DNA from 2 places in the Serratia sp. GW822-FHT06E05 genome. Region 1 is predicted to be linked to the other one. Evidence: predicted binding sites of a transcription regulator. Region 1 holds the regulator's gene; the other holds the start of a gene.
The links. The regulator PhoB, encoded in region 1, activates phosphate uptake and scavenging genes when phosphate is short. The targets are predictions, from matches to a motif close to CTGTCATAAAACTGNCNNAT.
Positions count from the first base shown of each region.

Region 1 (15,913 bases):
CCGAAGCCCTCGTCAAGGAACAACGAATCGATACTGGTCTTGTGGCTGACCAGATCGGACAGCGCCAGCGCCAGCGCAAGGCTCACCAGGAAGCTTTCACCGCCGGACAGGGTTCGAGTGTCGCGCAGTGCGTCCGCCTGCCAGGTGTCCACCACCTGCAATTCCAGTGCATCACTGGTTTTGCGCTGCAGCAGATAGCGGCCGTGTAACCGGCCCAACTGGTTATTGGCCAGGTACACCAGATGATCGAGCGTCAGTCCTTGGGCAAACTTACGGAATTTATCCCCCTCTTTGGAGCCGATGAGCTGATTGAGGTAGCTCCAGTCGTCGTACTGTTGCTGACTTTGGCTGATTTGCTCAAACAGCGACTGCTGATTGAGACGGCGCGCGGCATCACTTTCCAACTGGTTGCGAACTTCACCCTGTCGGAGCTGCAGAGTTTTGAGCTGCTGCGCCAGCGCGGCCAGATCCTGGCCCAGGGTTTGGGGATCGGCCTGGCTTTCATCCAGCCCTTCCGGACGCTGTTGGCGTTGCTGTTCCAGATTGGCTACGGCCTGGGTCAGCAGGGCGCTGGCTTCAACCTGCCGTTGTTTCAGCTGCTCTTTGCGCCGTTGCAATTGTTGGCGCTGATCGTCATTCAATAGCGCTGCGTTGAAGGCCGCTTCGTCGTCGAATTCGCTGGTGGACAACGCTTGCAGCCAATCTTGCTCCGCCTGTTGCAGCCGTTCGGCCAGGTGCAACAGCTGTTGCTGCAACCCGGTGAGTTGCCCGCCAAGACGATCGCGTTGTTCCTGCGCCTTCTGCCAGTGCTCTGCGGCCAGTTGTATAGCCTCTTCGCAGGCCGTCTGCCGGGCACGCAGCTGTTCACGCACCTGCACGATTTGCTGTTCGCCAAACAGCGCCAGCCGCTGCGTACGTTGTTCGCCCAGAGCTCGCTCTGCTTCTTGACGCTGTTGCTGCAGGCGTTGCTGCTGCGATTGGGCCTCGGCGTGGCTTTTTTCCAGCAGTTTGAAACGCTCGTCCAGCAGTGCCTTTTCTTGCTGCGCCTGTTGCTGCTGTGTCTGCAGTGCGGCCAACCGGTCTTTAGCCTGCTGTACCGCCTGGGCTGCCTGCTCGTGTTGCAGCAGACCGGCCTGAGCCTGACGCTCCTCATTGTCGCAGTCGCTTAACCACTGGCTAAGGCGAGCGGTGTCCTGCAGATCAAAATCAAACGCCAGAGGCGTGCTGAGGGTTTGCCATTGCTGACGATGAGCGGCCAGCTGTTGTTCATCTTGGCCGATAAGATGTTGCTGGCGCTGCAGTTGCTCTTTCAGGCTTTCGCAGCGGGTGCGCAGCTCGGTGCCCTGGGTGTACAAAGCCTCGGTTTTGACGCGCATATCGGCCAGACGCAGTGCTGTCTCAGAGGGTTTTACCGCCTGATACTGTTCGATGGCCGGATGTTCGGCTGAGCCGCACAGTGGACAAGGTTCGCCAGTTTGCAGGCGAGCGCGTTCCGCCTCCAGGCTGACGATGCGTTGCTCCAGCTCAAGGGCTTTCTCTACGTCCGTCTGATGTGCTTTTTGCTGTTTGTACTGCTGGCGTGTTTCTTCAAGCTGCTTTTCAAGCTCGCTGAGCTGGGTCTGACGGGCCGTGAACTCCTTGCGTTGTTGTTCCAGACGTTCGCTGACCTGGCCAAACAGCGAGGAGAGGGTAAATAATTGCTGGCGCACCGGACGCAGCTCGGCCAGTTCGGTCTGACGTTGGCGCAGCGCTGTTAGGGGGGCTTGAGCTTCCAGCGCATTTTGCTGCTGTTGCTGCGCTGCCAGTGCGGCAGTGAGGCCGTTAAGCTGCTCCTGCTGCTGTCCGGCTTGGGCGGTGAGCCGGGCTCGTAAAACCTCAAGTTGTTCCAGCTCCGCTTGTTGCTGAGCGTACTGTTGCGTGGCGGCATCGCAGGCCTGTTGCAGTTCTGTCTGCGTTTTTTGCAACTGGGTTATCTGGTGGTCGAGCGGGACGATCTGCTCGTCGATCAGACGTTGTTGGATCTGCTGGTGTTCGACATGCGCCTGCAGTTGAGCACGTGCTTGTTCCACTGCCTGCTGCAACGGGGTCATCTGGGCAAGCTGTTGCTCCTGTTGCTGCGTCAACTGGGCAATCTGCTGTTGTAGCGCCTGTTGATCGCTGCGGTAGCGGTTGCGTTCGTTGAGCAGTGGGCGCAGTTTCTCTGCCGGCTCGCTGCGCGCCAACTGCTGAAGTTGCGGTTCTGCCTCAGCCTGCTCCTGTTGTACGGCGCTCAACTGACGCTGGTATTCCTGCTGTTTCTGCTGCGTCTGCTGCCATTGCTGTAGCCAGTTTAACGCCCGTTGCTGACGCTGGGTCTGTTCGCTGAGGGCATTTTCCTGCGAACTGAGCTCCACGAGCTGGCTTTCCAGCTGTTGGCGCTGTTCTTCGTTCAGCAACTCAATGCCGCTGGCGCGCTGATGCAACGCGTCCAGATCGGTTTTGGCCTGTTTGTGCTGCTCGAAAACGCGCTCGGAAAGCTGGCCGTAAATCTCGGTGCCGGTCAACTCTTCCAGCAGTTCGGCGCGATCATTGGCATCGGCATTCAGGAAGGCAGCGAACTGCCCCTGAGACAACATCATCGATTTGGTAAAACGACCGAAATCCAGCCCGGTGATCGCGGCGGTAAGATCCAGCTTGTCGCGGACTTTATCGGCCAGGATTTTGCCGTCATCGCGCAGCGCCAGTTCCACCTTCGGCGCCTGCAGGTTGCCGTCCGGGGAGTTTTTGGCACGGCGCTGGCTCCAGAACGCGCGGTAACCGACACCTTTAACCTCAAACTCGACCTCCGCCAGCGACTCGGCGGTGTGGCGGGTCATCAGCTCATTTTGGCTTGGCGTGACATTCAGGCGCGGCGTCTGGTGGTACAGTGCCAGACAGATGGCGTCCAGCAGGGTGGTTTTACCCGCGCCGGTGGGGCCGGTGATGGCAAATAATCCGTTGCTGGCGAAGGGCTCGGCGGTGAAGTCTATCTTCCATTCCCCCTGCAGCGAATTGAGGTTTTTTAATCTCAGGCTGAGAATTTTCATTGGTTCGGCTCCTGATCCTGGTGCCGTACGGCTTCGACCACCTGTTGGAACATCTGACTCATTCGCTGTTTGCGCGCTTCGGCCATCTCGGGTTCCTGCGCCAGCCGCCGCTCAAAGACCTCGGTGACGCTTAGTTCGTTGAGCGTTTCTTTGTCTTGTTGTTCAATGGCCTGGTGACGCTGCTCCTTACTGCGGCGCAGCAGCACGACCTCTACCGGCAGTTGATCGGCCAGCAGCTGAATGCGACGCTGAATGTCGCTAAGGTAATCCTGGGTCGCCACTTCGATATCCAGCCATACCGGTAATTCACCCTGATAATCGGCGAACAGCCGTAATTGCTGCTCGATCTGCGCCAAATCTCCCTTAATGAGCTGCATCGGTTGGAAGCTTGGGATCTCCAACGCGCTGACCTGTTGCAGGGCACCCGCCGCGAAATCCACCATAAACACGCTTTTGGCCTTGCCCAACTCGTCAAAACTGAGCGGGATAGGGGAGCCGCTGTAGCGAATATGTTCAGATTTGGCGACGTTTTGCGCGCGATGAATATGCCCCAGCGCGATGTAATCGGCCGGCGGGAACGCCTGTGCGGGGAAGGCGTCCAGCGTACCAATATAGATGTCGCGCACCGAGTCGGACGTGGTGACGCCGACGGTGGTCAGATGGCCGGTAGCGACGATGGGCAGCGGCAAGCCCAGCGCATCACGGCGCGCACAGGCGGCCTGGTACAGGGTGTGATAGTGGTCGGCGATAGACTCTTGCAGCGCCTGCTGTTTTTGCACCCCGGACTCACCGGCGCGGCTGGTGAGCAGATCGCGCGGGCGCAGAAAAGGAATGGCGCACAATACCGCACCCGGTTGGCCGTCGCGTTGATTCAGCACCAGCACCTGTTGTTCGATTTCGCTCTGCGCATTGGCGATCACGGTGGTATTCAGACAGGAAAGTAATTCACGCGATTCATTTAAGGTGGCCACGGAGTCGTGATTGCCGCCCAACACCACCAACTGGCAGCCGGTACGCTGCAGTTCCACCACGAAGCGGTTATACAGCTCGCGGGCGTAGCTTGGCGGCGAGCCGGTATCGAACAGATCCCCGGCGACAATCAGCGCATCCACCTGGTGTTGTTCAATCTGTTCGATCAGCCAGTGCAGAAATGCCTGATGCTCGGCGGCGCGGCTTTTGGTGAAAAAGTACTGGCCAAGATGCCAGTCAGAGGTGTGGATCAGGCGCATGACACTCCCGGGGCGATAGGGTAATGGCGGTGATTATAAAGGGCGTTGCGGCGGCTGTCGTGACGCAATCATTATGACAACTGAATGATTTTTCTTTGACGTTGGAAATAATCGCTATGCTTACTGCCTATAACAGCCCGCTTTTTTCATAAAAGTGTCACAAAACTGACGCATAATGGCGCCCGCAATCAACTGTGATCGCTAACACATTGGCAGGATTGACGATGGCAAGACGCATACTGGTGGTGGAAGACGAAGCGCCGATCCGTGAGATGGTGTGCTTTGTGTTGGAACAGAATGGTTACCAACCGTTGGAAGCTGAGGATTATGACAGCGCCGTGACGCGCCTGTCTGAGCCGTTCCCTGATTTAGTGTTGCTCGACTGGATGTTACCCGGGGGATCCGGCATTCAGTTTATTAAACATATGAAACGTGAAGCGCTGACCCGCGATATTCCGGTGATGATGTTGACCGCGCGCGGTGAAGAAGAAGACCGGGTGCGCGGCCTGGAAGTCGGGGCGGATGATTACATCACCAAACCCTTCTCACCGAAGGAACTGGTGGCGCGCATCAAGGCGGTAATGCGCCGTATTTCACCGATGGCGGTGGAAGAAGTGATTGAAATGCAAGGGCTGAGCCTGGACCCTTCCTCACACCGCGTGATGGCTAACGAACAAGCGCTGGATATGGGGCCGACCGAGTTCAAGCTGTTGCACTTCTTTATGACCCATCCTGAACGCGTTTATAGCCGTGAGCAGTTGCTTAATCACGTCTGGGGCACTAACGTTTATGTGGAAGACCGCACCGTTGACGTGCACATCCGTCGGCTCCGTAAGGCGTTAGAGACCAGTGGTCATGACAAAATGGTTCAAACCGTTCGGGGCACCGGCTACCGATTCTCAACGCGCTACTGATCGCGCCGCGCTGGAGAATATGCCGTGTTAGAACGTCTATCCTGGAAGAGGCTGGCCCTGGAGCTGGCCCTTTTCTGCCTGCCTGCCTTACTGTTGGGGCTGATTTTCGGTTATCTGCCCTGGCTGCTGCTGGCCTCCGTGCTGGCGGCGTTGGTATGGAATTTCTACAATCAACTCAAACTTTCCCACTGGCTGTGGGTTGACCGCAGCATGACGCCGCCGCCTGGCCGCTGGAGCTGGGAACCGCTGTTTTACGGCTTGTATCAGATGCAGCAACGGAACCGTCGTCGGCGCCGTGAGCTGGCGCTGTTGATCAAACGCTTCCGTAGCGGAGCGGAATCGCTGCCCGATGCGGTAGTGATGACTACCGTCGAAGGCAATATCTTTTGGTGCAACGGGCTGGCGCAGCATTTGCTGGGTTTCCGCTGGCCGGAAGACAATGGCCAGCACATTCTCAACCTGTTGCGTTATCCGGAGTTCAGTCACTATCTGCAACAGCAGGAGTTCTCCCGCCCTTTGACGCTGCAACTGAATAACGAGCATTACGTCGAGTTTCGTGTGATGCCCTACTCCGAAGGGCAATTATTGATGGTAGCCCGTGATGTGACCCAGATGCGTCAACTGGAAGGGGCTCGGCGCAACTTCTTCGCTAACGTCAGCCACGAGCTGCGCACGCCGCTGACGGTATTGCAGGGTTACCTGGAAATGATGAGCGACGAAGAGCTGGATGGTTCGCTGCGCGGTAAGGCGTTGGGCACCATGCAGGAGCAGACTCGCCGCATGGACGGACTGGTCAAGCAACTGCTGACGCTGTCGCGCATCGAGGCGGCGCCTAACGTTGAAATGAACGAGCGGGTTGATATCCCCCTGATGTTGCGGGTGTTACAACGTGAGGCGCAATCGCTGAGCGGCGGCAACCACGAAATCACCTTCCGGGTGAATGAGCAGTTGAAAGTGTTCGGTAACGATGACCAACTTCGCAGTGCGGTGTCGAATCTGGTGTATAACGCCGTCAATCATACGCCGAAAGGCACCAATATTGAGGTCAGCTGGCAGCAGACGCCAAACGGCGCGCAGTTTCAGGTCAGTGATAATGGGCCGGGTATCGCGGCCGAACATATTCCCCGTTTGACCGAACGCTTCTACCGCGTCGACAAAGCCCGTTCACGCCAGACCGGCGGCAGTGGGCTGGGGTTGGCGATCGTCAAGCATGCGCTCAGTCACCACGATGCGCGGCTGGAGATCCTTAGCGAGCAGGGCATCGGCACCCGATTTATCTTTACCTTGCCTAACCGGTTGATTGTTCCCGCAGCTTTGTCAGAGAATGCGGTGAAAAATTAACGCGAGAGGCTGGCATGATCCGAATCACCCGAGGGCTGTTGCTTTGCCTGGCGCTGTTGGCAAGCCGAGGCGCGCTGGCACAGCCGGATGGCATGTTGTCCGGCAACCTGTCTAGCGTCGGCTCCGATACGCTGGCGAACCTGATGGCGCTGTGGGCGCAGGACTTCAGCCAGCATTATCCCAACGTTAATCTGCAAATCCAGGCCGCCGGTTCCTCCACGGCGCCAACCGCATTGGCGGCTGGTGCAGCGCAGCTTGGCCCGATGAGTCGCCCGATGAAGGCCGCGGAAGTCTCTGCATTCGAGCATCGTTACGGTTATGCGCCGTTGGCGGTACCGGTCGCGGTCGATGCGCTGGTGGTGCTGGTGCATCAGGACAATCCGCTGCGCGGTCTTAATCTGCAGCAGCTCGACCGAATTTTCTCCGCGACTCTGCGCTGTGGCGAGAGCCAGCCTTTGACGAGGTGGGGGGAACTGGGGCTGACGGGTGATTGGCAACAGCGTGCGCTGCAACGTTTTGGACGTAATTCGGCCTCCGGCACCTACGGCTATTTCAAACTGCGTGCGCTGTGTGGCGGCGATTTTATGCCGCGCGTCAATGAGCTGCCGGGCTCGGCTTCAGTCGTGCAGGCGGTGGCCGGTTCGCTGAACAGTATCGGGTATGCCAGTATCGGTTTTCGCGCCAGCGGCGTACGGCTGTTGCCGTTAGCGGAGACCGGCCAAAACTATGTGACGCCAAATGACGCCAACGTGCGTAACGGCAGCTATCCGTTGTCTCGCTATCTGTATATTTACATTAATAAAGCGCCCAACCAGCCGCTGGAGCCGCTGACGGCGGCATTTCTCGATCGCGTGCTGTCGGACACCGGGCAAAATCTGGTCAATCACGACGGCTATCTGCCACTGCCGCCACAGACTCTGCAGAAAACCCGGCTGGCGCTGGGCCTGCAATAAGCCTGCCTCTGGGCACCTTGGGTGCCCAACATGAATTTCTTTCATCCCCTGTGAAAATTCTTCCGTTGCCGCCCGTCAGTCGACGTGACAGCATGCTGATTATAAGTCATCTAGACGTCTGGAAGTCTATTTAATAACCCGGCGTAATAGTTCACACTGTAAATCACTGAGGCAAAGGCCCGAGCTTTTGCCGGCTAGCGGGAGTCATATTATGTGCGATTGCAATTCTGCCTTTCACGCTGACGTTGTCGGCAGTCTGTTACGCCCTGCGGCGCTGAAAACCGCTCGCCAACAGTTTCTGCAGGGCGAGATTGATGCCCTTCAGTTACGGGAAGTTGAAGACCAACAGATCCGTCTGGCGGTGGCAAAACAGAAAGATCTCGGTTTGGCGGTCGTGACGGATGGAGAGTTTCGTCGAGCGTGGTGGCACTTCGACTTTTTGGAAGGGCTGGACGGCGTGGAAGGTTATGACGCGGAGCAGGGGATCCAGTTTAACGGCGTACAGACGCGGGCGCGCAGTATCAAGGTGGTCGGCAAATTGGGCTTCAACCCGCAGCATCCGATGCTGGAGGACTTTCGTTTTCTGAAGGCCATCGCCGGTGATGCGGTGCCGAAGATGACCATTCCAAGCCCGAGTGTGCTGCACTTTCGCGGTGGGCGTAAGGCCATCGACAGCCAGGTTTACCCGGATCTGAACGCCTATTTTGACGATCTGGCGCAGACCTACCGCGAGGCGATCAAGGCGTTTTATGATGCCGGTTGCCGCTATCTGCAACTGGATGACACCGTGTGGGCCTACCTGTGCTCTGACGATCAACGGCGACAGATCCGCGAGCGTGGAGAGGATCCGGATCTTCTGGCGCGCATATACGCGGATGTGCTGAATGCGGCGATCGCTGACAAGCCGGAGGATCTGATCATCGGGTTGCACGTTTGCCGCGGTAATTTCCGCTCCACCTGGATCTCCGAGGGCGGTTATGAGCCTGTGGCGGAGATCCTGTTTGGTCAGGTGAATATCGACGCTTTCTTCCTGGAATACGATAATGAGCGTTCCGGTGGTTTCGAGCCGCTGCGTTTTATCAAGCCGGGCAAACAGCAGGTGGTGCTGGGCCTGATTACCACCAAAAACGGGGAACTGGAAAACCCTGAGCAGGTGAAACAAAGGCTTGAAGAGGCGGCGCAGTTTGTCGATCGTCGACAGCTTTGCCTCAGCACCCAGTGCGGTTTCGCTTCGACTGAAGAGGGCAACAGCCTGAGTGAGCAGCAGCAGTGGAATAAACTGCAAAGCGTGGTGAATATTGCCGAGCAGGTTTGGTAGGGCAAAAAATCGGTTCAGACCGCGCGGAAACTGGTGGTTTATTGGCGGTTTCGCGCGGTCATGAGGCATCTTCTTCACGTTTTGTGAATGCGTTGCTCAAAAATGATACAAATCATGTATTGTATATTTATTGATAGCCCCTATGATCGACTGGTGTCGAAAGATAATCTGGTCGATAGCTCTGCTTTTTGTCATGCGACTTGCCTTTCAACGCTATAAACGTTTAACTTAGCCTCCGTTGTCGGACTAAACCTCCATTTATAACTCCTAAAACTCTGCCCATCATCATGAGTGGTCACTTTCGAATAAGGACAAAACGCCGGACGTTATGCGTTTTCTGCTCTTATTGGTCTCGCGATGAAATGGCAAGCCGGCAACCGGATGGGGCTTAACGCTACCTCCATATCGGGCATTTTTTTTCATTTGAACAGGCAACACGACATCGTATGAGTCATCGTTTAACGTCAAAAGATATTATCGCATTGGGTTTTATGACCTTTGCCTTATTCGTCGGCGCCGGGAATATCATTTTCCCGCCGATGGTCGGTTTACAGTCCGGTGAACACGTCTGGACCGCAGCTATCGGCTTTCTGATCACCGCCGTCGGTCTGCCGGTGATGACCGTGATCGCCCTGGCGCGCGTCGGTGGCGGCATTGACGCCCTGAGCTCGCCGATTGGCCGTCGCGCCGGTCTGCTGCTGGCTACCGTCTGCTATCTGGCCGTAGGCCCGCTGTTCGCCACGCCGCGTACCGCGACCGTCTCCTTTGAAGTGGGCATTGCACCGCTGACCGGTGATGGCGCCATGCCGCTGTTTATTTACAGCCTGGTGTACTTCGCGTTGGTGATCGGCATCTCGCTGTATCCGGGCCGCCTGCTCGATACCGTGGGTCACGTGCTGGCACCGTTGAAAATTGTTGCGCTGGGCGCGCTCGGCATCGCCGCGCTGGTTTGGCCGGCAGGTACGCCTATCCCGGCGACCGACATTTATCAGAACGTTCCTTTCTCTTCCGGCTTCGTCAACGGCTATCTGACCATGGATACGCTGGGCGCGCTGGTATTCGGCATCGTCATCGTTAATGCTGCGCGTTCCCGCGGCGTCAAAGATGCCGGTTTGCTGACGCGTTACACCATCCTGGCCGGGCTGATTGCCGGTGTGGGCCTGACGCTGGTTTATCTGAGCCTGTTTAAACTGGGCTCCGGCAGCGGCGTGTTGGTACCCGACGCGACCAACGGCGCGGTGATCCTGCATGCTTACGTGCAAAACACCTTCGGTGGGCTGGGCAGCTTCTTCCTGGCGGCGCTGATTTTCATCGCCTGTATGGTGACTGCGGTTGGCCTGACCTGCGCTTGCGCCGAGTTCTTTGCCCAATATCTGCCGTTCTCCTACAAGACGCTGGTGTTTATTCTGGGGCTGTTCTCGATGGTGGTGTCCAACCTGGGCCTGAGCCATCTGATCCAAATTTCCATTCCGGTGCTGACCGCGATTTACCCGCCGTGTATCGTGCTGGTGGTGCTGAGCTTCACCCTGCGTTGGTGGAACAGCGCGCCGCGTATTATCGCGCCGGTGATGTTAGTCAGCCTGTTGTTTGGTATCCTTGACGCGGTGAAAGCGTCCGCCTTCCAGCAAGTGCTGCCGGATTGGACCAATCACCTGCCGCTGGCAGAACAGGGTCTGGCATGGTTGTCGCCTTCGCTGTTGATGCTGGTGCTGGTCGCGATTTATGACCGGGTTTGTACGCGTTCCGAAGTGACCGCGCACTCCTAATCCCCCGGCTAAATTTTGGGCCACGGACTTGTCCGTGGCTTTTTTACGTTTAAAAAACACGGGTTATTTTCATGCAACAACAGTCACCCACCGCTCCCACGCCCAATAAGCTAAAACGCGGTCTCAGCACCCGTCACATTCGCTTTATGGCTTTGGGTTCGGCTATCGGCACCGGCCTGTTCTACGGTTCGGCGGACGCGATTAAAATGGCCGGCCCTAGCGTTTTGCTGGCGTACCTGATCGGCGGCATCGTCGCTTTTATCATCATGCGTGCGCTGGGCGAGATGTCGGTCAACAACCCGCAGGCCAGTTCGTTCTCGCGTTATGCACAGGACTACCTGGGCCCGATGGCCGGATATATCACCGGTTGGACCTACTGTTTTGAAATCCTGATCGTCGCGATTGCCGACGTGACCGCTTTCGGCATCTATATGGGCGTGTGGTTCCCCGAGGTGCCGCACTGGATTTGGGTGCTGAGCGTGGTGCTGGTGATAGGCGCCATCAACCTGATGAGCGTGAAGGTGTTCGGCGAGCTGGAGTTTTGGTTCTCCTTCTTTAAAGTTGCCACCATCATCATCATGATTGCCGCCGGTATCGGTATCATCATCTGGGGGATTGGCAACGGTGGGCAGCCGACCGGCATCCATAACCTGTGGTCTAACGGCGGCTTCTTCAGCAACGGCTTTATCGGCATGATCCTGTCGCTACAGTTGGTGATGTTCGCCTACGGCGGTATCGAGATTATCGGTATCACTGCCGGTGAAGCCAAAGACCCGAAAACCTCCATTCCCAAGGCCATCAACTCGGTACCGTGGCGTATTCTGGTGTTCTACGTCGGTACGCTGTTTGTCATTATGTCAATCTACCCGTGGAATCAGGTGGGTACCAACGGCAGTCCGTTCGTGCTGACTTTCCAGCATATGGGCATTACCGTGGCGGCGGGCATCCTTAACTTTGTGGTGATCACCGCGTCGCTGTCGGCGATTAACAGCGATGTGTTTGGCGTTGGCCGCATGCTGCACGGCATGGCGGAGCAGGGCCATGCGCCGAAGATGTTCAGCAAGGTGTCCAAACGTGGGATCCCGTGGGTCACAGTGGTGGTGATGATGCTGGCGCTGTTGCTGGCGGTGTATCTCAACTACATCATGCCGGAAAACGTGTTCCTGGTGATTGCTTCACTGGCGACCTTCGCCACCGTGTGGGTGTGGATCATGATCCTGTTCTCGCAGATTGCCTTCCGTCGCAGTCTGAGCAGAGAGCAGGTGAAAGGCCTGGCGTTCCCACTGCGCGGCGGGGTGTTTACCTCGGTGGTGGCGATCATCTTCCTGGTGTTTATCATCGGTCTGATTGGTTACTTCCCAACGACTCGCGTATCGCTGTACGCCGGGCTGGTGTGGGTGGCGGTGCTGCTGGCGGGGTATTACTTCAAGGTCAACCGCCAGAAGAAGCTGGCGACGCTGGCGCAGCAACAGGATTGAAGATGAAAACACCGGCCATGAGCCGGTGTTTTTTTAATGCTTTTCCTCAGGTTCGTCGTCACCGGAGGCGCGCGCTTCGATACGCAGGCTGCTGTCGCTCAGCCTTTCCTCTTTCCCCTCGCCGGCACAGCGTGCCAGCACTTCGCGAATATCCTGCATGTTGCTGCTCAGGGCGCTAAGCGACGGTTGCAGAGTACGGCTCATGCGGCTTTCATCCAGCGAAGCGCTGTGCAGACAGCCGATGAACAACAGCGTGGCCAGCAGGGTAAACAGCCGATGTTTTACCTGTTTCAGCAATGGCATCTCTTCTTTCCGGTGGCTGGGTGAGCGTATTAACACCGCTTTAGGTGGGCAAGAAAAGAGGCTGGAGATATCTGCTGGCAATTGGCGGAGAATAATTACCAGCAGAAACAGTTACGTCAGCCTGCGTCAGGAAATGTCTGCCGCCTGTCGCAGGGGGTTTAGCATGCTGCGCATGTCGTTACCGGTCGGCGTTTGATGCACCCGCAAATCGAATTCGTTAATCACCGCCAGGATATGGTCAAAGATATCCGACTGAATGCTCTCGTATTCAGCCCAAACCGTGGTGTTGGTGAAGGCGTAAATCTCCAGCGGTAAACCTTCTGGCAGTGGTGCCAACTGACGCACCATCAGCGTCATATTCTGGTGAATGCCGGGGTGAGCGCGCAGATAGGCCACCAGGTAAGCGCGCAGCGTGCCAAGGTTGGTCAGGCGGCGGCCGTTGAGCGGTGAACTGAGATCTACGCCAGTCTGCTGATTATGCTGGCTCAGCTCCTGCGTTTTATCGTTCAGATAGCGTTGCAGCAGCGGGTTACGGTTCAGGCGCTGTTGTTCTTCCTCCGACAGGAAATGCACACTGGTGGTGTCGATATTGATACTGCGCTTGATGCGACGGCCACCGGATTCCGACATGGAGCGCCAGTTTTTGAAGGAGTCGGAGATCAGCGCGTAAGTCGGGATGGTGGTCACGGTATTGTCCCAGTTGCGCACTTTCACCGTGGTCAGGCCAATGTCGGTCACCGCGCCATCGGCGCCGTATTTCGGCATTTCCAGCCAGTCGCCGATGCTCAGCATGTCGTTAGCGGAAAGCTGGATGCCGGCCACCAGGCCGAGGATCGGGTCCTTAAAGACCAGCATCAGCACCGCAGTCATCGCCCCCAGGCCGCTGAGCAGCAGCAAGGGTGATTTTCCCATCAGCAGTGAAACGATCATGATGCCGATCAGGATCGCCGCGACCAGCTTCAGGCCCTGGAAAATACCGCGCAGCGGCAACTGATTGGAGATCGGGCTTTGGCGCAGCATTGCCAGCAGCGTGTCCAGTAAGGAAAACAGCGACAGCAGGGCGAAGCCCATGATCCACACCTGAGCGGCGGTGACAATAATCGCCTGGGTCTCACTGCCGGCGTGCAGCCACAGCACCGCCTGCAGATTAATGATCACCCCTTGCAGCAACAGCGCCATGCGCTGGAACAGCTTGTACTGGGTGATCGCCTGCTGCCAGACACGCTGCGACCGTTGGCCACGGCGTTGGATTGCTGCCAACACCACGCGGTGCAACACCAGGTGGATCACTACCGAAATCAGGACGATCAGTCCCAGCACCATCAGCAGGGACATGACTCCGCTAAATTCCAGTCCGAATTTTTCCAGCCACAGGGTTATCTGTTGTTGCATTGCCGCTCCTTTAAAAAATGCGCAAAAAATATCCAATACACTCAAAAGACGTTAGCCTAATGGTTACGGGTCATAATGTGCGGCTGTTTACCCTTTTTTACATAGGGTTAGCGCTGACTGCTTATCTCCACCCCCCGGCTCCTCCCCGAGTTTACCGGCCAGAGAGGAGGGGGACTGACACTCAACGTGGCATTGTTCGTGGCATTGAATAACGTCGTCGATTTCGTTTTGTACAGCTGGAGGAAAGTCATGCTTAACGCCTGGCATCAACCGGTCCCGCCTTTTGTGGTGAGGAAGGGACAACGCCTGGATATCACGCTGTGGTTACAGGGCAATGAACTGCCTGAACAGGTTTTTTTACGCGCCGAGCCGGACAATGAAGAATGGCTGCTGATCATGAAAGGGCAGCAGGTTGGCGGGTTGCAGCGATATCAGGCCAGCCTGACCCTGAATGAAGGCGAGGCAACCCGCCGTTACTGCTTCAAACTGGTCTGGGCCGACCACCAGCAATGGTTCGGTCCACAGGGAGAGTCTCTGACGCCACCGGGACAATTGGCGCAATTTGCCGTCGACGTGCCCGACAGCAGCCCGCAATGGGTGGCCGACCAGATTTTCTATCAAATCTTTCCCGATCGCTTTGCCAGCAGCGGCGGCGAACACGGCATTCAGAGCGGCAGCTATCGTCACCATGCCGCCGGCTGCGATGTCGTTCGCTGTGACTGGCAGCAGCCGCTGGAGGACCGACACGCCGCGTCCACCTTCTATGGCGGCGACCTGGACGGCATCAGCCAAAAATTGCCTTACTTGCAGCAGTTGGGCGTGACGGCGCTCTATCTGAACCCGATCTTTACCGCACCCAGCGTGCATAAATACGATACCGAAGACTATTATCAGGTCGATCCCTATTTGGGCGGCAACGTCGCCTTGCAACGTTTGCGAGTGAGCACTCACAAGGTGGGGATGAAACTGGTACTCGACGGAGTGTTTAACCATACCGGCGATTCCCACCCGTGGTTTGATCGTCACCAGCAAGGCGACAGCGGCGCTTGCCACCACCCGGATTCTCCCTATCGTGGCTGGTTTAATTTCTACCCGGATGGCCGTGCGCTTGACTGGAAGGGCAACGCCAGCCTGCCGAAGCTCAACTTTGCCGAACCCCAGGTGGCGGAGGCAATTTATCGCGGTGAGGGCAGCGTAGTGCGCCATTGGTTACGCCCGCCCTACAGCATTGACGGCTGGCGGCTGGACGTGGTGCATATGCTGGGTGAAAACGGCGGGGCCACCGGCAACCTGCGGCATCTGGCAGGCATTTATCACGCGGTTAAGCAGGAAAATCCGCAGGCCTATGTACTGGGCGAGCATTTTGGCGATGCGCGGCGCTGGCTGCATGCCGGCGTTGAAGATGCGGCAATGAACTACATGGGCTTTGCCCTGCCGGTGAGGGGGTTCCTCGCCGGATTGGACGTCGCGCATCACCCGGTGCGGATGTCGGCGGCGGAGTGTGCACAATGGATGGACGGCTACCGGGCGGGCTTGCCGCATGGCCGCCAGTTGATTCAGTTCAATCAACTCGATAGCCACGATACCGCGCGCTTTCTGACGCTACTGCAGGGCAACCGGGCGCGGATGCAGATGGCGGCAGTGTGGCTGATGAGTTGGATCGGTGTGCCCTGTTTATATTATGGCGATGAAATTGGCCTGGATGGTGCCAACGATCCGTTCTGTCGTAAACCCTTCCCGTGGGATGAGAGCCACTGGGATCGGCCCCTGCTGGCTTTGTTCCAGCGAATGGCGGCGCTACGCAAACAGAGCCTGGCGCTGCGTCGCGGTGGCTGTCAGGTGCTGCACGCGGTCGGAGAGACCTTGGTATTTGTGCGTCTCTATCAACAAGAACAGGTGTTAGTGGCATTGCAGCGTGCTGGCAGCGGTGCAGTGACGTTGCCGTACACGCCGTTGCTGGCCGCAGGCCAATGGCAGCGGCTGGAAGGAAAGGGCGAAATGGAAGAAACGCAGAATGCGATGACGCTGCAGCTGGGTGAAGAGTCCGTGACCCTGTGGCGGCGGCTGGGTTAAGGCAGGAAGGGCCGATATTCTGCAATGCTGTTCACTTAAGCCTGACGGGCATTTTTTATTCGGTCCCTGAAGGCTCAGTGC
Region 1 is NZ_JBXALM010000012.1:154,577-170,489, forward strand. It holds gene sbcC (exonuclease subunit SbcC) at 1-3,065, opposite strand, end outside; gene sbcD (exonuclease subunit SbcD) at 3,062-4,294, opposite strand; gene phoB (phosphate response regulator transcription factor PhoB) at 4,519-5,208, shown strand; gene phoR (phosphate regulon sensor histidine kinase PhoR) at 5,233-6,549, shown strand; gene AC1RKC_RS22505 (PstS family phosphate ABC transporter substrate-binding protein) at 6,564-7,502, shown strand; gene AC1RKC_RS22510 (cobalamin-independent methionine synthase II family protein) at 7,714-8,820, shown strand; gene brnQ (branched-chain amino acid transport system II carrier protein) at 9,267-10,586, shown strand; gene proY (proline-specific permease ProY) at 10,658-12,064, shown strand; gene AC1RKC_RS22525 (hypothetical protein) at 12,098-12,361, opposite strand; gene AC1RKC_RS22530 (mechanosensitive ion channel family protein) at 12,494-13,759, opposite strand; gene malZ (maltodextrin glucosidase) at 14,009-15,832, shown strand.

Region 2 (15,913 bases), on a different contig from region 1:
GAGGTGATTGCTCACCTGGTGCATTGGGAACAGCGCCAGGGCGGCAGCTTGCTGGAAGTGGTTCAGCGCGTGATCCCACAGCTGCGTGGCGCCTACGGCACCGTGGTAATGGATAGCCGCGACCCGAGCGTACTGGTGGCAGCGCGTTCCGGCAGTCCGCTGGTGATCGGCCGCGGCGTGGGTGAAAACTTCCTGGCATCCGACCAATTGGCGCTGCTGCCGGTGACCCGTCGCTTTATCTTCCTGGAAGAAGGCGACGTGGTGGAAATGACCCGCCGCACCGTCAACATTTTCGACAAACAGGGTAACGCCGTTGAACGCCCTGAGATTGAATCTCAAGTGCAATACGACGCCGGTGATAAAGGCGCTTACCGCCATTACATGCAAAAAGAGATTTACGAACAGCCGCTGGCGCTGAAAAACACCCTGGAAGGGCGTTTCAGCCATGGCCAAATCAACCTGAGCGAGCTGGGCCCGCGCGCCGATGAGCTGCTGGCGAAGGTGCAGCATGTGCAGATCATTGCCTGCGGTACGTCATACCACTCTGGCATGGTTGCTCGCTATTGGTTCGAATCTCTGGCCGGTGTGCCTTGCGACGTCGAGATCGCGTCTGAATTCCGTTACCGCAAATCTGCCGTGCGTCCGGGCAGCCTGATCATCACGCTGTCACAGTCCGGCGAAACCGCCGATACCCTGGCGGCGCTGCGCCTGTCGAAGGAATTGGGCTACCTCGGTTCGTTGGCGGTGTGTAACGTGGCCGGTTCTTCGCTGGTGCGTGAATCCGATTTGGCGCTGATGACCAAGGCCGGGACCGAAATTGGCGTGGCCTCTACCAAGGCCTTCACCACCCAGTTGGCGGTGTTGTTGATGCTGGTGGCGCGTTTGGGCCGACTGAAAGGCGTGGCGGAAAGCGTTGAGCATGAAATCGTACACGGCCTGCAGGCGTTGCCGGCGCGTATCGAACAGATGCTGTCGCTGGACAAAAGCATTGAAGCGCTGGCGGAGGGCTTCTCCGACAAGCACCACGCGCTGTTCCTCGGCCGTGGCGATCAGTATCCGATTGCCATGGAAGGTGCGCTGAAGCTGAAAGAGATCTCCTACATTCACGCGGAAGCCTATGCGGCCGGTGAATTGAAGCACGGCCCGCTGGCGTTGATCGATGCCGATATGCCGGTGATCGTGGTGGCGCCGAACAACGAACTGTTGGAAAAACTGAAATCCAACATCGAAGAAGTTCGCGCGCGTGGCGGCCAGCTGTATGTGTTCGCCGATCAGGATGCCGGTTTCGTCAGCAGCGAAGGGATGACCATCATTCCATTACCGCACGTAGAAGAAATCGTGGCCCCTATCTTCTATACCGTGCCGTTGCAGCTGCTGTCTTACCATGTGGCGTTGATCAAAGGCACCGATGTTGACCAACCGCGTAACCTGGCTAAGTCTGTCACCGTAGAGTAATCCGCTGCTGTTAATCTCTAAAAGCCGGCCACTGTGCCGGCTTTTTTCATAACGGGATCAAATATGACAAGAGTGCTACAGCGGAGATAAAAGTTGTCATATTCAAACGGATAGCGGCGCTGGAAAGGTTTTTTTTATTGATTAATTACTGAGTGGTTTTATGTTTAATGGTTTGATTTTTATAGAGTAATCATATCCGCGCTCTCACTGTAATATAACTGTCATATTTCGTACATTTTACTGTCACCAAACTGTCCTATTTTCCCTCCTGCAGCAATACTTACTCTGATGAAAACGACTCAAAGTCGATTTTTGAATATCCCATTAGGAGGGATTATGAAACTGATGCGTACCACCGTCGCCAGTATTGTGGCAGCGACTTTCTCCCTGACCGCCGTGTCCGCGTTCGCTGCTGCTAGCCTGACCGGTGCAGGTGCGACATTCCCCGCTCCGGTTTATGCCAAGTGGGCAGATTCTTATCAGAAAGAAACCGGCAACAAAGTTAACTATCAGGGCATCGGCTCTTCTGGTGGCGTGAAGCAAATCGTCGCCAATACCGTTGACTTTGGTGCCTCCGATGCACCTTTGAGTGATGACAAGCTGGCGGCCGATGGCCTGTTCCAGTTTCCTACCGTGATCGGTGGCGTGGTGCTGGCCGTTAACATCCCGGGCATCAAATCCGGTGAGCTGACCCTGGATGGGAAAACCCTGGGTGATATCTACCTGGGCAACGTGAAAAAATGGAACGACCCGGCGATCACCAAGCTGAACCCAGGCGTCAAGCTGCCGGATCAGAACATTGCGGTTGTTCGTCGCGCGGACGGTTCAGGCACCTCTTTCGTGTTCACCAGCTATCTGTCTAAAGCCAACGCGCAGTGGAAAGAGAAAATCGGTGCAGGTTCTACCGTTAACTGGCCAACCGGTCTGGGCGGCAAGGGCAATGACGGCATCGCCGCATTCGTACAGCGTCTGCCAGGCTCCATCGGTTACGTTGAATACGCGTATGCCAAACAAAACAACCTGGCTTACACCAAGCTGATTTCTGCCGACGGCAAAGCGGTTAGCCCAACAGAAGAGAGCTTCAGCGCCGCCGCTAAAGGCGTTGACTGGAGCAAAACCTTCGCCCAGGACCTGACTAACCAGAAAGGTGACAACGCCTGGCCAATCACCTCCACCACCTTCATCCTGGTGCACAAAGAGCAGAAAAACCCGGCTCAGGGCACCGAAGTTCTGAAGTTCTTTGACTGGGCGTACAAAACCGGCGCCAAGCAGGCTAACGACCTGGATTACGCCACGCTGCCGAACGAAGTTATCGAGCAGGTGCGTGCAGCATGGAAAACCAACGTAAAAGACAGTTCCGGTAAAGCGCTGTACTAACAACGCAGGGGCGCGTGATTCGGCGCGCCCCACTCAGTTTTTCAGGGCTCAATTCAGGTTGGGCCTGCCAGGGTTAACACAGAGAGTGATCTATGGCTGAGTACAAGCCGACCATTAAAGCACCGAGTAAAAATGGTGACGTCATCTTCAGCGCGCTGGTTAAACTGGCGGCGCTGATTACCCTATTGTTGCTGGGCGGCATTATTGTTTCGCTGATCTTCGCCTCCTGGCCGAGCATACAGAAATTCGGTTTCTCCTTCCTGTGGACCAAAGAATGGGACGCGCCTGCTGAGCAGTTCGGCGCCCTGGTACCGATCTACGGCACCGTCGTCACCTCGCTGATCGCATTGATTATCGCCGTACCCGTCAGCTTCGGCATTGCGCTGTTCCTGACCGAGCTGGCACCAAACTGGCTGAGGCGCCCGCTGGGTATCGCCATTGAATTGCTGGCGGCGATCCCGAGTATCGTTTATGGCATGTGGGGCCTGTTCGTGTTCGCCCCGCTGTTTGCCGAATATTTCCAGACCCCGGTCGGCGAGGTGCTGTCCGGCATTCCGATTGTCGGTGAGCTGTTCTCTGGCCCGGCGTTCGGTATCGGTATTCTGGCTGCCGGGGTGATCCTGGCGATTATGATTATTCCTTATATCGCCGCCGTAATGCGCGACGTGTTCGAACAAACCCCGGTGATGATGAAAGAGTCGGCCTATGGCATCGGCTGCACCACCTGGGAAGTGATTTGGCGCATCGTATTGCCGTTTACCAAGAATGGCGTAATTGGCGGTGTAATGCTCGGCTTGGGCCGTGCGCTGGGGGAAACCATGGCGGTGACCTTCATCATCGGTAACACCTACCAGCTCGACAGCGCTTCACTGTATATGCCGGGCAACAGCATCACCTCTGCACTGGCCAACGAATTCGCCGAAGCGGAGTCGGGCGTGCACACCGCCGCGTTGATGGAGTTGGGGCTGATTCTGTTTGTTATCACCTTTATCGTGCTGGCGCTGTCGAAGCTGATGGTGATGCGCCTGGCAAAGAGTGAGGGACGCTAACGTGACGACTATGGATATGCAAAATAGCGTAGCGCTGCTGGAAAGCCGCCGCAAAATGCAGGCCTGGCGCCGCCAGAAGAACCGACTGGCGCTGTTCCTGTCGATGGCGACCATGGTGTTTGGCCTTTTCTGGCTGGTGTGGATCCTGTTCTCCACCGTGACCAAGGGCATCGACGGCATGTCGCTGGCGCTGTTCACCGAAATGACTCCTCCGCCGAATACCGCGGGCGGTGGCCTGGCAAACGCCATCGCCGGTAGCGGCCTGTTGATCCTGTGGGCTACCGTGTTCGGTACGCCGCTGGGCATCATGGCGGGGATTTACCTGGCGGAATATGGCCGTAAATCCTGGCTGGCGGAAGTCATCCGTTTTATTAACGACATTCTGTTATCGGCACCGTCGATTGTTGTGGGCCTGTTCGTGTACACCATCGTGGTGGCGAAGATGGAACACTTCTCCGGTTGGGCCGGGATCATCGCGTTGGCGCTGTTGCAGGTACCGATCGTGATCCGTACCACCGAGAATATGCTGAAGCTGGTGCCGGATACGCTGCGCGAAGCCGCTTATGCGCTGGGCACGCCGAAATGGCGCATGATTTCCGCCATCACGTTGAAAGCCTCGGTCTCCGGCATCATCACCGGCGTGCTGCTGGCGATTGCGCGTATCGCAGGGGAAACCGCACCGTTGCTGTTTACCTCGCTGTCGAATCAGTTCTGGAGCACCGATCTGATGCAGCCGATCGCCAACCTGCCGGTGACCATTTTCAAATTCGCCATGAGCCCGTTCGCCGAATGGCAAGAGCTGGCCTGGGCCGGGGTGCTGTTGATAACCCTGTGCGTACTGCTACTGAATATCCTGGCGCGTGTGGTTTTCGCCAAGAAAAAGCATTCATAAAATTTTGAGCGCTGCCGTGGCGGCGCTGATGAAAAGAGAGAAGTCTTGATGAGTATGGTTACTGACGCTTCCAGCAGCAAAATTCAGGTACGCGATCTGAACTTCTACTATGGCAAATTCCATGCGCTGAAAAACATCACGCTGGATATCGCCAAGAACAAGGTCACCGCGTTTATCGGCCCGTCCGGCTGCGGCAAATCTACCCTGCTGCGCACCTTCAACAAAATGTATCAGCTTTACCCCGAGCAGCGTGCCGAAGGTGGCATTCTGCTGGATGGGCAGAACATTCTGACCGACAACTCGGATATCGCACTGCTGCGTGCCAAAGTCGGCATGGTGTTCCAGAAGCCGACGCCGTTCCCGATGTCGATTTACGACAATATCGCCTTCGGCGTGCGCCTGTTTGAAAAGCTGTCACGTGCCGACATGGATGAGCGTGTGCAGTGGGCCTTGACCAAGGCGGCGCTGTGGAACGAAACCAAGGACAAGCTGCACCAGAGCGGTTACAGCCTGTCGGGTGGCCAGCAGCAACGTCTGTGCATCGCCCGCGGCATTGCCATTCGTCCGGACGTGTTATTGCTGGACGAACCTTGCTCGGCGCTGGATCCGATTTCCACCGGGAAGATTGAAGAGCTGATCAGCGAACTGAAGTCTGACTACACCGTGGTGATCGTAACCCACAACATGCAGCAGGCCGCGCGTTGCTCCGACTCCACGGCATTTATGTATCTGGGCGAACTGATCGAGTTCAGTGATACTGATAACCTGTTCACCGCGCCACAGAAAAAACAGACCGAAGACTACATCACCGGCCGTTATGGTTGATAGGATGCATCATGGATAACCTGAATTTAAATAAGCACATTTCCGGCCAGTTCAACGCAGAACTGGAGCATATCCGCACCCAGGTATTGACCATGGGCGGGCTGGTGGAACAGCAACTGACCGACGCTATCACCGCGATGCACAATCAGGACGGTGAATTGGCCAAACGCGTGATCGAAGGCGACGCCAAGGTCAATATGATGGAAGTGGCGATTGACGAAGCCTGCGTGCGGATCATCGCCAAACGCCAGCCGACCGCCAGCGACCTGCGTCTGGTGATGGCGATCATCAAAACCATTTCCGAGCTGGAACGCATCGGCGACGTGGCGGACAAGATTTGCCGCACCGCGCTGGAGAAATTCTCGCACCAGCACCAGCCACTGCTGGTCAGCCTGGAGTCGCTTGGTCGCCATACCGTGCAGATGCTGCACGACGTGCTGGACGCCTTCGCGCGCATGGATTTGGATGAAGCTATCCGCATTTACCGCGAAGACCGGAAGGTCGATCAGGAATATGAGGGCATCGTACGCCAGTTGATGACCTACATGATGGAAGATACGCGTACTATCCCAAGCGTGCTGACCGCGTTATTCTGTGCCCGTTCGATCGAGCGTATCGGTGACCGCTGCCAGAACATTTGCGAATTTATCTTCTATTTCGTCAAAGGTCAGGACTTCCGTCATATCGGTGGCGACGCGCTGGAAAAGCTGCTGTCATCCGACGGAAAAGACGATAAAAAAGAGTAATTTCCCCCGAGAGTTACCCCTGAAGGCGCAGAAAACTGCGCCTTTATGCTGTTTAAAACCCTTAAAGACAAAAAGGTTATAAATATAGCTTTTTATATTATTTCCTGACCTAAGTGGGTCTTGCTAGCTTAGCAGCCAGCAGGACATCAACCCTTAGGAGCTCCCCATGAAACATCGCGCTTTGGCCTTAACCTTATTAGCCAGCCTGACCAGCCTCGCCACCGGTGCCGCGCATGCGGACAAACTCGACGACATCAAGAAAGCCGGCGTAGTGCGTATCGCGGTGTTCGACAGCAATCCGCCCTTCGGTTATATCGACCCGCAAAGCAAAAAGCTGGTGGGTTACGATGTAGATGTCGCCGATGCGATCGGCAAAGCGCTGGGCGTGAAGGTTGAGCTGCGAGCCACCAACCCGGCCAACCGTATTCCTTTGCTGGTCTCGAAAAAGGTCGACCTGATTGCCGCTAACTTCACCATTACCGACGAGCGCGCCAAGGAAGTGAACTTCAGCGTGCCGTATTTCGCCACCGGCCAGAAATTTATCGCCCATAAAGGCGTGCTGAAAACCCCGGAAGACATCAAAAAGCTGCGCATTGGCGCGGACAAAGGCACGGTGCAGGAAATTACCCTGCGTGAACATTATCCGACGGCGAAAGTGATCTCTTACGACGATACCCCGCTGGCGTTCGTGGCGCTGCGTAACGGTAACGTGCAGGCGATCACCCAGGATGACGCCAAGCTGGTGGGCCTGCTCGGCAACCTGCCGGCCGCCCAGAAAGCTGACTTCGAGATCTCGCCGTTCAGCATTACCAAAGAGTACCAGGGAGTCGGCATTCCCAAAGGCGAAGATCGCCTGACCGCCAGCGTTAACGACACGCTGATCAAACTGGAAAAGGACGGCGAAGCGGTGAAAATCTACAATCGCTGGTTCGGGCCGGAAACCAAAACGGCTCAACCGCGCGGCGATTTCACCATCGCACCCCTGGATCAGCAGCCTAAGGCCTGATTCTGCGGGGTCGTGAAGTCAGAACGGAGGGGCGCAGCTTGCTGCGCCCTTGGCGCATGGTGCAAAACAAGGATTAGGCATGAATCTGCAACAACTCTCAGACTGGCTGCTGGCGCCGCAGTATCTGAGCTGGTTATGGGATGGCTTCCTGCTGACGCTGTGGCTTTCCGCCTGTGCGAGCCTGGCAGCCACGCTGTTGGGGTTTTTACTGACGGCGATGCGTGACAGCCGCCTGAGGGTGCTGCGCTGGCTGGCGGTCGGTTACAGCTCATTGTTTCGCAATACGCCGCTGCTGGTGCAGCTGTTCTTCTGGTATTTCGCCGCCGGGCAGATTTTGCCGTCTGCCGCCATGCAGTGGCTGAATACGCCACACCACATCGGCCTGCTTGAGTGGCCCTCATTTGAATTTCTGGCCGGTTTCTTCGGCCTGACGCTTTACTCCACCGCTTTTATCGCTGAAGAGATCCGCTCCGGCATCCGTGGTGTCGCCAGCGGACAAAAGTACGCCGCCAACGCGCTGGGGCTGACCGGATGGCAGGCCATGCGCTATGTGGTGCTGCCGCAGGCGCTTAAAATTGCCATGCCGCCGCTACTGGGCCAATACATGAACGTAATAAAAAACTCCTCGCTGACCATGGCGATCGGCGTCGCTGAACTTTCCTATGCTTCGCGTCAGGTAGAAACCGAGACGCTACGCACCTTCCAGGCCTTTGGCGTGGCGACGGTGTTGTATATCGCCATCATTGCGCTATTAGAAGGTTGGGGCATGTGGCGGCAGCAGCGTAAACCGCTGGGAGGACATTAAGATGGATTTCAGCATCATTTACGACAACCTGGGATATCTGCTGTGGGGCACCTGGCCGGATGGGCCGCTGGGGGGCGCGGCGCTGACACTGGCTATCAGCCTGATGGCGGGGGTGGCTTCGGCTATTCTCGGCACGCTGCTGGGGGTGGCATTGGCGATGTCACGCGGTGTGGTAGCCGGGCTGTTGGCGGCGATTTTGGGCTTTTTCCGCGCAATCCCGGTGATCATGCTGATTTTCTGGACCTATTTCCTGCTGCCCATCGTTTTTGGCGTAGATATTCCTGAAATTACCACGGTGGTTTGCGCTCTGGCGTTGATCGCCTCCGCCTATCTGGCGCATGCGGTGAAAGCCGGCATTGCCGCCATCGGGCCGGGGCAGTGGCAGGCCGGGTTATCGTTGGGGCTGACCCGCTGGCAAACGCTGTGGTTGATAGTGCTGCCGCAGGCGCTGCGCATGATGGTGCCGTCGTTTATCAACCAGTGGATTTCGCTGATCAAGGACACCTCTCTGGCCTATATCGTTGGTGTCAGTGAGCTGACCTTTCTGGCGACACAGGTCAACAACCGCAGCATGGTGTATCCGATGGAGGTATTCCTGTTTATCGCGTTGGTGTACTTCGTGTTCTGCCTGGCGTTGGATCTGCTGGCCAATGCGATCAATCGCCGCTACAGCCCGCAGACCCGGGCTGTAAAACGGTCATGGCGCTGGTGGCGCAACAAACCGCCGTTGCCGGCTAGTTAGTCAGCTGCCAGCCGCGTTCACGCCAGAGCGCCGGCAATTGCGCCAGATTGTCGAATGCGGTGACCAAGGGGTGATCGATAGGTTTATTGTGCGGATCGGCGCAGAAGTAAAACACCGGGATCCCGGCGGCGATCCCTGCCTGTGCACCGGCGGCGGAATCGTCCACCAGGATGCAGCGCTCCACCGGCACCTGCATTTTTTCGGCGGCGTGGAACACAATGGCCGGATCCGGCTTCCAGCGTTGGATGTCATAACCGCTGAACAACCGGTCATCAAAATAGTGCAGCATATCGGTCAGGCCGAGCGAGTGTTGCATTTTGCTGACCGGGCCGTTGGAAACCGTGCACATTGGCACCTTCACCTGCGCCAGCAGTTCACGCGCCCCGGCGATTTGTTGCAGCTCGCTATCGAACAAGCGGGCCACTTCCTGGCGGTACAGCGGTTCAAGCTCTTCCTTTGCCAGCGTGGTGCCCTGTTCTGCATTAACCTGTTCGATAATTTCGTACAGCTTCACTCCTTTGAATCTTCTGAACACGTCGTCCAGCGACAGGTGGATGCCGAAGTGGGCAAACATGTGCACATAGGCTTTGCTGCACAGCACTTCGCTGTCCACCAGCGTGCCGTCGCAATCAAACAAAATACAGTCAATCTGGTTCATCAGCGTCAGTGTCCTTCGAGTCAACAGCGATAATGCCACTTTAACCGCATCAGGCAGGATTGCGACTCCTGAATCCTGGTTTTCCGATGAATATCAGCAAATACAACCTGTTGGGGTTTATGGCCGTAAGGACGGCGAAAAAAACCTGTGATCAGCATCAAAACCCTGACTTTTTGTTATATACCCGGCATACTTGAAACCGCATCTGTGTTGGCTGCGAACGCTCACCCCAGTCACTTACTTGAGTAAGCTCTTGGGGATTCGCGTTCTTGCCGCCGTGATGCGACTCCAATTATTTTGGGTATAGGATAGCCGGCGACTGTCCATTCCCCTCTTCGGAATTCTGATAATGAGCAAACCAGTATCTGGCCTTGACGTCGAGCAAGGCTTGCTTGGGCGCGTGTTTAAACTCAAGCAACATGGCACTACGGCGCGTACGGAAACGATTGCCGGTATTACTACCTTTTTGACCATGGTGTATATCGTGTTCGTTAACCCCCAAATCCTGGGCGCGGCGGGCATGGATACGCAGGCGGTGTTCGTGACAACCTGTCTGATTGCCGCCTTCGGCAGCATTTTCATGGGCCTGCTGGCGAACCTGCCGGTAGCGCTGGCACCGGCGATGGGCCTCAATGCGTTCTTCGCGTTTGTGGTGGTCGGCGCAATGGGCATCTCATGGCAGATCGGCATGGGTGCCATTTTCTGGGGGGCAGTCGGTTTATTGCTGCTGACCATTTTCCGCGTTCGCTACTGGATGATTGCCAATATTCCGATGAGCCTGCGGGTGGGCATTACCAGCGGTATCGGTCTGTTTATCGGCATGATGGGGCTGAAAAATGCCGGTATCGTGGTGGCTAACCCGGACACGCTGGTGACCATCGGCAGCCTGACTTCGCACAACGTGCTGCTGGGCGCGCTGGGCTTCTTTATCATCGCGGTATTGTCTTCACGCAACTTCCATGCGGCAGTGCTGATTTCTATCGTGGTGACTACGCTGATCGGCTGGGCGTTGGGTGATGTGAAATACGGCGGCGTATTCTCGATGCCTCCTAACATCACTTCGGTAGTGGGTCAGGTTGATCTGGCCGGGGCGCTGAATATTGGCCTGGCCGGGGTGATTTTCTCCTTTATGCTGGTCAACCTGTTCGACTCCTCTGGTACCTTGATTGGCGTAACCGACAAGGCCGGGCTGACTGACGACAAGGGTAAGTTCCCGCGCATGAAGCAGGCGCTGTATGTCGACAGCATCAGCTCGGTAGCCGGTTCCTTTGTCGGCACTTCTTCGGTTACCGCCTACATTGAAAGCTCCGCCGGGGTGTCTGTCGGCGGCCGTACCGGCCTGACCGCTGTGGTAACCGGTATCCTGTTCCTGTTGGTGATTTTCCTGTCGCCGTTGGCGGGTATGGTGCCGGCTTATGCCGCAGCCGGCGCGTTGATCTACGTTGGCGTGCTGATGACATCAAGTTTGGCGCGGGTGAAGTGGGATGACCTGACCGAAGCCGTTCCGGCGTTCGTCACGGCAGTGATGATGCCATTCAGCTTCTCGATCACCGAAGGCATTGCGCTCGGCTTTATTTCCTATTGCGTGATGAAGCTGGGGACCGGTCGCTGGCGCGAAATCAGCCCGTGCGTGGTGGTGGTGGCGCTGCTGTTTGTGCTGAAAATTGTGTTTGTAGACGGCCATTAATACGGCAAGGGCCGACGCTGGTCGGCCCTGTTATCTTTTAGGCACCCGGCGTTGCGTCGGGCGCCTGCTGCAACATCCACTGTAAAGGCCGTTTAAAACGGGCCTGCCAGCCGCCGTCGGGGTTCTCTCCCTGAGAAAAATGCAGCGTTTCTACCTGGTTATTCTCACTGAACAAATTGGCGAAATGCATCGCCAGCGCCTGATCGCTGAAGTTTTGCCGATCGTAATACGCCACCACCAAGCGCTTATTGGTCGCCAGCGATTGCTGAGCCTGCTTGATCTCACCATTGGGGGCGATCAGCATCGCGCCGGCATATAGCTGGGGATATTTGGCCAGCAGATTGGCCGCGTGCAGCGCTCCTTGCCCACGGGCGGTGAGGTAGACCTGCTGCGGGTTGAGTTTTAGTTCTGCGGCCGGTTGCAAAGCCCGCCGGATCGCGCTTTGGGTGCTTTCGTCACTGTAATTCGACCAGCGGAAGCTGTTCTCCGACAGCATCTGGGTACCGTTGATCTCAACATAGGCCACGCCCATCTCGCTAAACAACAAACGCTCTTCGGGTGTGATGCTGGCGCTCTTGCCGTAGGTATGCAGGTACACCACCGTTGGCCAGCCGCCGGCAGGCGGTGTGCCTTCAGGAATGGCGTAGCTGGCTTTGCCTTCGTACCAATGCGCATGTTGCAGGTAGCGGGCTTTGGTGACCGCCAATATTGATTGATAGGTCCTGCTGTGCTGAATGCTATTGAAGGCGTCGTCCTCCAACAGGTTGTAGTAATACCACAACCCGCGATCGGCACTCAGCTGCAGATAGCGCTCCGCCAGTTCGGTTTGGCCCTTTTCCGCCGAAGAGGCCGCCAATTGATAGGGGGCCCATATGTTCCGCCCGTCTTCGCGCATCAGCGTCAGGTACAGCGACATGGCCGCGATCTTTTTGTCTTCCTGGCCCTGGGCGGTGCGTGGGTATTGGGCATTCAAAGGGCTATGTACCGGCAGCTCGATCGGCTCTTCTCCGGCGGGATAACGCATTTCTGCGGCTGATAATGGTCTGGTGATGAAAGCCAGTAATATGGCTAAAATGAGAAAATACATAATTTTATGACTTTAATTTTAATGGGTTATAAAGTGATCTCTCATAAGAATGACGCCTTCAGTCAATTTTCTGCCGAAGGCGTCTGTAAAATAATCTTACTTCAGTCGACGAATATAATCACTGAATGCGGACAGCTGGCCGGTGAGGAAGTCCAGCGTGCCCTGATCAATCAACTCCCCAGCCTGAGCATCCACTTTATTCTGGATCACGCCGCCCATAAATTCCGGTTTGTTCATCACCATGGCATCGAGAAACACCAGGATCTGACGCAGATGATACTGGCAGCGCGCGCCGCCAATCGGCCCCATAGAGCTGGTCTGAATGGCTACGGGTTTACCGGCTAACGGCTGGTTCGGCAGGCGAGACAGCCAGTCGATGGCGTTTTTTAACCCGCCCGGCACCGAGTAGTTATATTCCGGGGTAACGATGATAACGCCGTCCGCCTGACGGATTTGCTCTGCGATCGCTTCCACTGCAGCAGGGAAACCTTCTTCCTGTTGCACATCGGCATCATACAGCGGGATATCACGGATTGAAGGAAGCGCTTCGATGGTGACGCCTTGTGGCGCAAGGCCCGGCAGGGCATTGGCGACCATGGCGTTGTACGAGCCTTTACGCAGGCTGCCGAGCAGGGTAACGATTTTTAATGCTTGGTCTGACATGGTGATTCTCCCTTTCGAATGAACAGATTCAGCTTAGAACATCAGGAGATAGTAGGGCAAAGCTGCAGGAGAGAATAGATGATTGCTGAATATTTAGCTGACTTTACAGTTTTATGCAGGAATTTATGCGTTAAAGAAAGTTTTATCTCAGGGGTTCGTCGCAGGGTAAGCGGCCGATGTCAGCGGTGAAGTGCCAGGCTGGTCAGTTTGATAAAGCGGGTGGAACTGGCCGGTGCTCGTGGAGAGATCTCCCCGTTTTTCTGCAGGCCTTTATTGGCTTCATACTGCCAGCATACCAGACGTTCCAGGCTGGGTTCGCGCGCGCAAGCCCAGCTCAGATATTCGTCGGCATCGCTCATCACCTGAACCTGGGGGGTGATGCTGGATCGCAGGTGGCCGGAAAAAGGGTGCAGCAGCAGCGACGATTGCCCGCTGTTACCCAGGCCGGAAATTTTCAACACGCTTTGACGGATGCTCCACAGCTGCGTTTCCGCCTCCAGCCGATCGTATTGCGCACTGATCCAGGCACTTTCTGCCGGCGTTTGAAATTGGTCTTGCAGCCTTTTCTGTTGCCCGCCCCGGGCGCGCATGACTTCAATATCCAGCCCCACCTTGCCTTCATCGCTTAATAAAACCCCTACCGTATCGCTGGCGTAGGCCAGGCTGAAATCGGGCAGGTGGTTATCGACAAAGCAGGGGCGGCCGGTAGGTGTGGTAGCGATGGGGGGCAATGTCGGCAGGCCGTAGAGATAAAACATCATTTCGGCGAGCAGGATACGCCCCTGCAGAAAGCGTTGGCGGCGTTTAATGGAAAAAGCGGTGGTAGCAGCAACGACCTCGGCGGAGAGCCTCCGGGTATCCAGTGCGGTGGACGTGGGGATCCATCGGGCAAAATGACACGCCATTATTCACTCCATACCAGAAGGGTCGCTGAAAACGCAGGGGAGTTAGATTAAGCATAAGTCGAGGATTTATCATCAAAAAACAGTATGCGTTTTATCCTATTTATCTGTTTGAGTAATATCATCGTCCGGGGCAGCGCCGCTCCACCATTGGATCAGCGAGGCGTTTGGTGCCAGATCAAAATGGGGTTTACCGAGCAGATGATTCAGAATTCGTGCTGAGCGCCAGGCCATCAGGCTGAGCCCGCCTTCCGCGCTGCCGTGGCTGTGGATACCGGCATTCACCGCATAAATGCGATTCTGCTCAGGCCCTTGCCATTCGAGGTTAAAATCGGGCAGTAACGGCAAGTGTTGTTGGTCGTCGAAAGGAATGCGTGGCAACAGGGGTTTTAAATAGGCAGGGAGTGAAGGGCGATAACCGGTTGCTAAAATGACGACATCGGCATTGAATCCTTCCTGGCGATTTTCAAGGCCGTGTCGGGTGCGCAATTGGAACCCTTTGCCTGTCGGCTCGATCGCCAGCAGAGTGCGATGCGGCAAAAGACGCACGTTGCGCGGCTGGTGCATCACATCGAAACGCATATAAAGCTCCCGGTACAAAGTACGTAGCGTATGGTTACTAATACCGTCGGCCGGCAGTTTCTGAGTCTTGAGTTCGCGCTCGCGGATATCCTGCGGCAGCGTATAAAAATAATCGACGTACTCCGGGGTGAAATATTCATTGGTGAAGGCAGACTCGTCCAGCGGCTGAAAATTGGGCCGACGGGAAATCCAGTCGAGCTGTGCCGGTTCGCCCCAGTGCCCCCGCAGCGCGTTCAGAAAAATATCGGCACCGCTTTGGCCGCCGCCAATCACCGCCACCCGCTTACCGGTCAGATCCGGATTACGCAGGCCGATTTCGGCGGCATGCAGGCAGTTTTCGCCCAGCGCCGGATAAAACTCCTCAGGCAGCCAGGGGTCGTGGCCGGTGCCCAGACAGATATTCTTCGCCCACAGGGTTTGGTCGCGGGTGCGTACTTTGAACAGCTGTTTTTCATCGTCAAAATCGATGCTTTCAACCGACTGCGAAAACTGTAACCCTTCTAATCTATTACAGGCCCAGCTCAAATAGTCGGAGAACTCTTCGCGGCTGATAATTTGCTGTTCGGTAATCAGAAAACGATAAATTTTTTTCTGCTCGACCAGGTAATTGATAAAGGAGAATTGGCTGCGAGGCGTTACCGCCGTAACCAGGTCCTGCAACACATAGGTCTGCATATAGGCGGAAGGGAGCAGCATGCCGGGATGCCAACGGAAGCTGGCGTTGCGATCGAGAAAGGCATAATTCAGTGCACCACTTTCATAGGCCAACGCCGCCAGGCTGAGGTTGAAAGGGCCAAGGCCGACGCCGAGTAAATCCAGTGGTTCATTCATTTTTTCTTATCTCTTTGATGGAAATTGCTGAGATAAGCTTAGGTGAATTTTGGCAAGAAGGAGGAGAAAGCAGGCGTTTGTCGGGGGTTCTTCCTGCCAGATTCTGTGGCAGGAAGCGAAAACCAGCTGGCTTGTTAACGTCTTATTCCAGTACGAAAGTGTCTCCGGTCGCGGGTGACACCACCTCCGGTAACCACAGGCGTCCCCAGGTTCCGGTGCAATGGCACCCCATTAATTTCTCTGGTTTTTGCTGATGAAGAAAATGTCTTACCCGCCATAGGGTGCGCGGCGACGCGCAGCGGAGATGAAAACCGCCGATCAAAGCGTGGATCCGATCGATCCCAGTGATTTTCTGGCAGTGACGCACGATGTGAATGATCCCGCGATGCCCGCAACCGGTAATAATCACCAGCCCGCGATCGGATTTATAAATCAGCACGCCTTCGTCGATGACATAGTCCACTCCTGCATTTTCCCCGACAATCACGCCATAGGCGCGCGGTGCGGGTACTACGATTTCGCCTGACCACATAAAACGATCGCTGATAGACAGTGGTTTGCGGCTGTACTCCATGCGGTGGCGTGAGTAATCGATATCCAAAGAGA
Region 2 is NZ_JBXALM010000004.1:28,452-44,364, forward strand. It holds gene glmS (glutamine--fructose-6-phosphate transaminase (isomerizing)) at 1-1,455, shown strand, start outside; gene pstS (phosphate ABC transporter substrate-binding protein PstS) at 1,792-2,832, shown strand; gene pstC (phosphate ABC transporter permease PstC) at 2,925-3,881, shown strand; gene pstA (phosphate ABC transporter permease PstA) at 3,883-4,773, shown strand; gene pstB (phosphate ABC transporter ATP-binding protein PstB) at 4,828-5,598, shown strand; gene phoU (phosphate signaling complex protein PhoU) at 5,610-6,344, shown strand; gene AC1RKC_RS12245 (ABC transporter substrate-binding protein) at 6,511-7,350, shown strand; gene AC1RKC_RS12250 (amino acid ABC transporter permease) at 7,430-8,155, shown strand; gene AC1RKC_RS12255 (amino acid ABC transporter permease) at 8,157-8,897, shown strand; gene yieH (6-phosphogluconate phosphatase) at 8,890-9,555, opposite strand; gene AC1RKC_RS12265 (NCS2 family permease) at 9,905-11,242, shown strand; gene AC1RKC_RS12270 (alpha/beta hydrolase) at 11,280-12,329, opposite strand; gene AC1RKC_RS12275 (NADPH-dependent FMN reductase) at 12,426-12,992, opposite strand; gene AC1RKC_RS12280 (4'-phosphopantetheinyl transferase family protein) at 13,172-13,897, opposite strand; gene AC1RKC_RS12285 (lysine N(6)-hydroxylase/L-ornithine N(5)-oxygenase family protein) at 13,994-15,307, opposite strand; gene AC1RKC_RS12290 (MBL fold metallo-hydrolase) at 15,450-15,913, opposite strand, start outside.
Region 2: a site for PhoB is predicted at 1,696-1,715, ahead of pstS (phosphate ABC transporter substrate-binding protein PstS). Genes of this name have one in related genera too.